Regions from separate parts of the Nonomuraea sp. NPDC050394 genome, predicted to be linked through region 2. Evidence: riboswitches for the same ligand, from Rfam matches in the RefSeq annotation. Region 2 holds a riboswitch; the other holds the start of a gene.
The links. Region 2 has a riboswitch for S-adenosylmethionine ahead of thrC (threonine synthase). Riboswitches for the same ligand answer to the same signal wherever they lie in the genome.

Region 1 (3,400 bases), on a different contig from region 2:
AGATGTTCACCCAGTCCGGCGTGCCCCAACCCGAGCTCGCGGCCGGATTCACGACCGTGGCCGAGCTCGTGGGCGGCAGTTTCCTGATCATCGGACTGCTGACCCGCCTGGCCGCGCTGGCCCTGCTGTGCGTGAGCCTGGGCGCGATCATCTTCGTCCACGGCAAGAACGGCATCTTCGTCACCGACCTGGGCTGGGAGCTCGTCGGGGCGCTGGGCGCGGCCTGCCTGCTCCTGCTGGCCGTCGGGGCCGGCCGGATCAGCGTCGACAGCATCGCCCGCACGATCCTGAGCAGGCGCGCGGCCGACCAGACGCTGCCGGAGTCGACCGGGAGCACGACGACCACGACCATGCCCACGAACGTCCGCACCGTGCGGGACGTGCCGCGCACCGAGACCGAGCCGTCCGGCACCGGGACTGATTCGCCCCGCAACGGGACGGAGCCACCGCGCCCAGGGGCGCAGCCGCCGGGGACAGGAGATCAGCCGCCGGGCAACGGGACGGAGGCGCCGCGCGTCGGGACGGAGGCGCCCGGCAACGGGACGGAGCCGCGCGCCGACGTGCCGCGCCAGTCCACGCCGCCGCCCGCCACGGGCAGCGGCGCGGCCCTGAGCGACGACGACATGAAGGCGCTCGACGCGCTGATGTCCGACGACCAGCCGAGGAAGAACCCGCCTGAGTGACGCCTGACCCGCAGTGAGGACTCCGCCTGGGTGACGCCCCTGACTGGGGCGGTGAGGACTCCGCCCGGGTGACGCCTGACCCTCGCGGTGAGGACTCCGCCTGGGTGACGCCTAACGAGCCGTGAGGTCCCGCAGCGCGGTGATGAGCCGGTCGACGTGCTCGTCGGTGGTGCCGATGCCGATCGAGGCGCGCACAGCGGACGCCGTCCCGTCCTCACAACCCCCGTCGGCGGTGCCCAGGAGGTGCCGCACGAACGGGTGCGCGCAGAACTTGCCGTCGCGTACGCCGATCCCGTACTCGCCGGACAGCGCCTCGGCGACCTCGCGCGCGCTGTAGCCGTCCACGACGAAGGAGACGATGCCCACACGCGGGTGGTCGGGACCCCACAGCGACAGCTCCCGCACGCCCTCGATCGAGGCCAGGCCGTCGCGCAGCCGTGCGATCAGCCGCTCCTCCTCGATGACCAGCGGCGCCCAGCCGGTCGCGCTCAGCGCGTCGCACGCCGCCGCCAGCGCGATCGCGCCGATCACGTTCGGGGTGCCGGCCTCGTGCCGGGGCTCGGGGTCGTCGTGCCACTCGGTGGACTCCTCGTCCGCGCCGACCGACTTCACCGCGCCGCCACCCTTGAGGTACGGCTCGCCGCTCGCCAGCCAGTCACGGCGCCCGATCAGCACACCGGCGCCGAACGGCGCGTACAGCTTGTGGCCGGAGAAGACGACGTAGTCCAGGTCCAGGGCGGTCAGGTTGAGCTGGCGGTGCGGGACGAGCTGGGCGGCGTCGACCAGGATGCGGGCGCCGTGCCGGTGGGCGATGTGCGCGAGGGCGGCGATGGGCCACAGCTCGCCGGTGACGTTGGAGGCCGCGGTGACGACGAGCAGCTTGGGGCCGGAGATGGCGGCGAGGGCCTCGTCGGCCTGGCGGACGGCTTCGCCGGGGAAGGCGGGCGGCGCCAGCCGTACCGTCTTGTCCCAGGGGAGCAGCGAGGCGTGGTGCTCGCTGTCGAAGACCACGGTGGTGGTGCCCGCTGGCAGGACGCCGGCCAGCAGGTTCGTGGCGTCGGTGGTGTTGCGGGTGAAGATGACCGCGTCGTCGGGGCGGGCGCCGGCGAAGGCGCGGACGGTGTGGCGGGCCTGCTCGTAGCGGGCGGTGGTGAGCTGGGAGGCGTAGCCGGCGCCGCGGTGCACGCTGGAGTAGGCCGGGAGCGCGGCGGTGACGGCGGCGCTGACCGGCTCCAGACAGGGTGCGCTGGCGGCGTAGTCGAGGTTGGCGTAACCGACCAGCTTGCCGCCCTTGACCGGAACTTCCAGGTCGGCGCCGAGGACGGCCGGGATGGCGCGTGCCTCGCCGTGCTGGGGCTGCCGCGCCTGGGTCTGGGCGGGGACGGAGCTGAAGATGGTCAGGGTGGACACGGCGAATCTCCTGGGGTCGTCGGGACCCCTGGAATCGCCACGGAGCCCGCGCTTGCCCGCCACACCTCGTGACGGACCAGGTCCTCACCCGGGGCACCCCGCCGCGGACGCGAGGGTTGCCGGCCAGCTAGCCGGGGCTTGTCGCTGGCACTCATGACCTACACGCAGCACTATAAGCGACACCCGGCCATAAATAGCAACCCCTTGGAACGCCCGGCAGCGAGATCTCCCTCTCCTCCACGAGGAAACGGGAGGGCGTCAGAGCCGGGTGTCCCTAACGCCACGGCCCGTCGTTGACCACTCCAAGCGGGTGGATCATCCCAGGCCAGCGCCATTTCCGAACTACTAAGGAGGATCGTGAACTTCTGCGGGGGTTAGGTCGTTGGTACCGGGAGATAGTTCCCGACAACGGAGGTGCGGAGATGTGGGACTGGGTAAGCAACCCGGAGATCTGGATCGGGTTCTTCACCCTGGTCGCCCTGGAGATCGTCCTGGGGATCGACAACATCATCTTCATCTCGATCCTCGCCGGGAAACTCCCTGAGCACCAGCGCGACCGGGCCCGGGTGCTCGGCCTGGCCGCCGCGCTCATCAGCCGGCTGCTCCTGCTGCTCGCCCTGTCGTGGGTGGTCAGGCTGACCGAGCCCTTGTTCGCCGTCTTCGGCCATGACATATCCGGCCGGGACCTGATCCTCATCCTCGGTGGCCTGTTCCTGCTGGCCAAGAGCGTCACCGAGATCGGCCACAGCATGGAGCTGAAGGGCGACAACGGCAAGCCGCGCAAGGTCGCCTCGTTCGCCTCGGTGATCATCCAGATCATGATCCTGGACATCGTCTTCTCGCTCGACTCGGTCATCACCGCGGTCGGCATGGTGAACGAACTGGGCGTCATGGTCGCGGCGGTGATCGTGTCGGTGCTGGTCATGCTGTTCGCCTCCGGCCCGATCAGCCGCTTCGTGGACAAGCACCCCAGCATCAAGATGCTGGCCCTGTCCTTCCTGGTGCTGATCGGCGTGGTGCTTCTCGCGGAGGGCTTCGGCCAGCACATCTCCAAGGGCTACATCTACTTCGCGATGGCCTTCTCGGTCATCGTCGAACTGCTCAACATCAGGATGCGCAGCAGGCACGCCAAGCGGTCTGACCAGGAGAATGCCAAGGACGGCAGCTCGTAGGATGAAGCGGTGCGCTTTGACCCGTGGAATCCGGATTTCGTTGCTCATCCGTATGACGTCTATGCCGAGCTGAGGCGGGCCGAGCCGGTCAGCTTCTTCGAGCCGACCGGCCAGTATCTGGTCTCGCGGCACGCC
Region 2 (3,400 bases):
GGTGTACTCGCGGTACTCGGGCAGGTCGTGGCGGCTCGGGTAGGCGAAGGCCAGGTGCACCACGCGGCCGTGCCACTCGGGGTGGGCGGCCAGGAACTCGCGGTAGGCGACCAGGCCGCGCACGATGTTCTTGGACAGCTCGGTGCGGTCGATGCGGACGATCAGCTTCCTGTCACCGGTCTGCGCGCGCAGCGCCGCCACGTTCGACTCCACGTCCGGCTCGCAGGCGCGCCGCCACAACTGCTCGCCGTCGACGCCGAGCGCGTGCACGCCGATCCTGGTCGTGCGGCCCTCGTGGGTGACGCCGCGCGCGTCCACCCGGGCGCCCAGCAGGGCCGCGCAGCAGTCGGTGAACGCCCGCGCCCACCGCTCGGTGAGGAACCCGGCGTGATCGGCTCCCAGAATGCCTTCCAGGACCTCACGGGCCACCTCGTCGGGCAGCAGCGCGAAGTACTCCGGCGGGGCCCAGGGGGTGTGGCTGAAATGCGCGATGCGCAGGTCGGGGCGCTCGGCGCGGAGCATGGCCGGGGTGAGGGTCAGGTGGTAGTCCTGCACCATCACCCGCGCCTCGTGCCCGGCCTCCTCGGCCAGCGCCAGCGCGAAGGCGCCGTTGTAGTCGCGGTAGGACTCCCACTCGCGCTGGAACCTGGTGCCGAAGTGCGGGGAGTTGGGGATGTCGTAGAGCAGGTGGTTGACGAACCACAGCGTGGAGTTGGCCACGGCGTTGTAGGCGCGGTGGAAGGTCGCGGGGGCGATGTCCAGCATGCGCAGCGACCCGGTGTCGTAGCCGGCCTGGTCGAGGCGGCCGCCGGGAGCCTGCCGTACGGCGCTGCGGTCGCCGTCGGAAAGGGCCGCGCAGACCCACAGCACGCCCTCGTCCTTCGCCACGCCGGAAAGGCCGGAGACCAGTCCGCCGCCACCGCGTTTCATGGTGAGTTCACCGTCGTCGGAGACGGTGAAGGAGACAGGACCGCGGTTCGAGGCGACCAGGACGCTGTTCATTTAACTATCCTCCGCTCATAGGATCCCGCTATGGCGCTTGATGAGCTAACCGAGGAACTGGCCCGCTCCGCAGCCGCTGGAGATCATCGCGCACTCGGCGAGCTCTTGCGGCGGATCGAGCCACACGTACTCCGCCACTGCGCGCGAATCCTGCCCTATCACCAGGACGCGGAGGAGGCCTGCCAGGACACCCTGCTGGCCGTCGCGCGCAACATCGGCCGCTTCGAGGGCAGGGCGCGCTTCAGCACGTGGCTGCACATCGTGACGGCCAACTGCGCCCGCACGACCTACCGCTCGCTGAAGCGGCGGGCGGCCGAGCAGAGCTCCGACGAGCTGCCCACGCAGAAGCCGGACGTGGCCCGGGTGAGCGTGATCGCGGGCTCGCGCCTGGACCTGCTCGACGCGATGGAGGCGCTGGAGGCGTCCAAGCCCGACCTGGCGCAGGCGCTCGTGCTGCGTGACATCGTGCAGCTCGACTACAACGAGGTGGCCGAACAGCTCGGCATCCCGCTCGGCACCGCGAAATCCCGCATCCACCAGGCGCGCAAGTACGTGCAGGGCGTGCTCGGGGAGGACTATCGGTGAGACGGATTGTCTCACCGGTCGAGATGGGTGGGCAACCGATCCGCTTGACCAGGTAGAGTCCTTTTCGACAACTACATATTGCTCATCCAGAGGGGTGGAGGGACCGGCCCTGCGAAGCCCCGGCAACCCTCCCGGATTGTGACTCGCACCCGCGAGGCCGACCGGGACAAGGTGCCAATTCCGGTCTGTGGTCAAGGTGGCCGCAGGCGAAGATGAGGGAAGGCCTCGCTTCATGTCGCTCGACTTCGGTCCTGCTGTAGCTCTCTCCTGCCGCGAGTGCGGCACCCGCTATGACCTCGGCCCCAGTTTCGCGTGCCTGGAGTGTTTCGGGCCACTCGAAGTGGCCTATGACTTCGGTACGGTGACCCGCTCGCGCATCGAGTCCGGACCGACCAACATCTGGCGTTACCAGGCGCTCCTGCCGGTCCCCGTGGACGTGGCGGCCAAGCAGAACATGAACCCCGGCTGGACCAAGCTGGTCAAGGCCGGCAACCTCGGCCGCGCGCTCGGCATCAAGTCGCTGCACATCAAGGACGACTCCGGCAATCCCACCCACTCCTTCAAGGACCGTGTGGTGGCCATCGCCGTCGAGGCGGCCCGCAACTTCGGCTTCCACACCCTGTCCTGCTCCTCCACCGGCAACCTGGCCGGCGCGGTCACCGCGGCCGCCGCCAGGGCCGGGCTCGACGCGTGCGTCTTCATCCCCGCCGACCTGGAGCAGGCCAAGATCGCCATGGCCCGGGTGTTCGGCGGCAGGCTGGTCGGCATCGAGGGCACCTACGACGAGGTCAACCGCTTCTGCTCCGAGCTCATCGGCGACCCGCTGGGCGACAAGTGGGGCTTCGTCAACGTGAACCTGCGGCCGTACTACGCCGAGGGGTCCAAGACGCTGGCCTACGAGATCGCCGAGCAGCTCGGGTGGAGGCTGCCCGAGCAGATCGTCATCCCGATCGCCTCCGGCTCCCAGCTCACCAAGATCGACAAGGGCTTCAAGGAACTCGTGGCGCTCGGGCTGGTCGAGGACACGCCCTACAAGGTGTTCGGGGCCCAGGCGCTCGGCTGCTCGCCGGTGTCGGCGGCGTACAAGGCCGGGCACGACGTGGTCCAGCCGGTCAAGCCGGACACCATCGCCAAGTCGCTGGCCATCGGGAACCCGGCTGACGGGCCGTACGTGCTCGACATCGCCCGCCGTACGGGAGGGGCGGTGGAAGACGTCACCGACGCCGAGATCGTCGCGGCCATCAAGCTCCTGGCCTCCACGGAGGGCATCTTCGCCGAGACCGCGGGCGGCGTCACCGTGGGCGTGCTCAAGAAGCTGGTGGAAAACGGCACGCTGGATCCCGAGGCGGAAACGGTCGTGCTGAACACCGGCGATGGCCTCAAGACCCTTGACGCGGTGTCGTCGATCGCCGAACCCACCGCTGTCATCCGGCCCTCTCTCGACGCGTTCCGCGCCATCTGAAAGGAAGTTTAAGGCATGAGCGTTTCTGTACGGATTCCCACCATTCTGCGCACCTACACGGGTGGTAACGCGGAGGTCAGTGGCGAGGGTGCGACGCTGCGCGAGGTCCTTCAGAAGCTGGACAGCGACTACCCGGGGATCGGTGCCCGAATTCTCGATGAATCGGGCAAGATTCGGCGTTTTGTCAACGTTTACGTGGGGCAAGAGGACGTCCGATTCGCCGAGGGGCTCGACACCGCGGCCCCCGAGGGGAGCGAGATCTCCATCATCCCCGCGGTAGCCGGAGGCTAACGCTTCGCACACTCTTAGCACTGGGGCACCTCTTCGGAGGTGCCCTTCCCATTTCTGGAA

Region 1: linked by a shared signal. The riboswitch ahead of ACIBKY_RS44915 (aminotransferase class V-fold PLP-dependent enzyme) and the one ahead of thrC (threonine synthase) in region 2 are both predicted to bind S-adenosylmethionine.

What each region holds. Positions count from the first base shown of each region.
Region 1 covers NZ_JBITIO010000017.1:61,266-64,665, forward strand. Annotated here, with positions in the region: gene ACIBKY_RS44910 (DoxX family membrane protein) at 1-683, shown strand, start outside; gene ACIBKY_RS44915 (aminotransferase class V-fold PLP-dependent enzyme) at 795-2,093, opposite strand; SAM riboswitch class IV at 2,137-2,252, opposite strand; gene ACIBKY_RS44920 (TerC family protein) at 2,516-3,265, shown strand; gene ACIBKY_RS44925 (cytochrome P450) at 3,275-3,400, shown strand, end outside.
Region 2 covers NZ_JBITIO010000036.1:27,489-30,888, forward strand. Annotated here, with positions in the region: gene ACIBKY_RS55025 (trehalose-6-phosphate synthase) at 1-1,002, opposite strand, end outside; gene ACIBKY_RS55030 (RNA polymerase sigma factor) at 1,033-1,587, shown strand; SAM riboswitch class I at 1,667-1,806, shown strand; gene thrC (threonine synthase) at 1,820-3,049, shown strand; gene ACIBKY_RS55040 (MoaD/ThiS family protein) at 3,065-3,340, shown strand.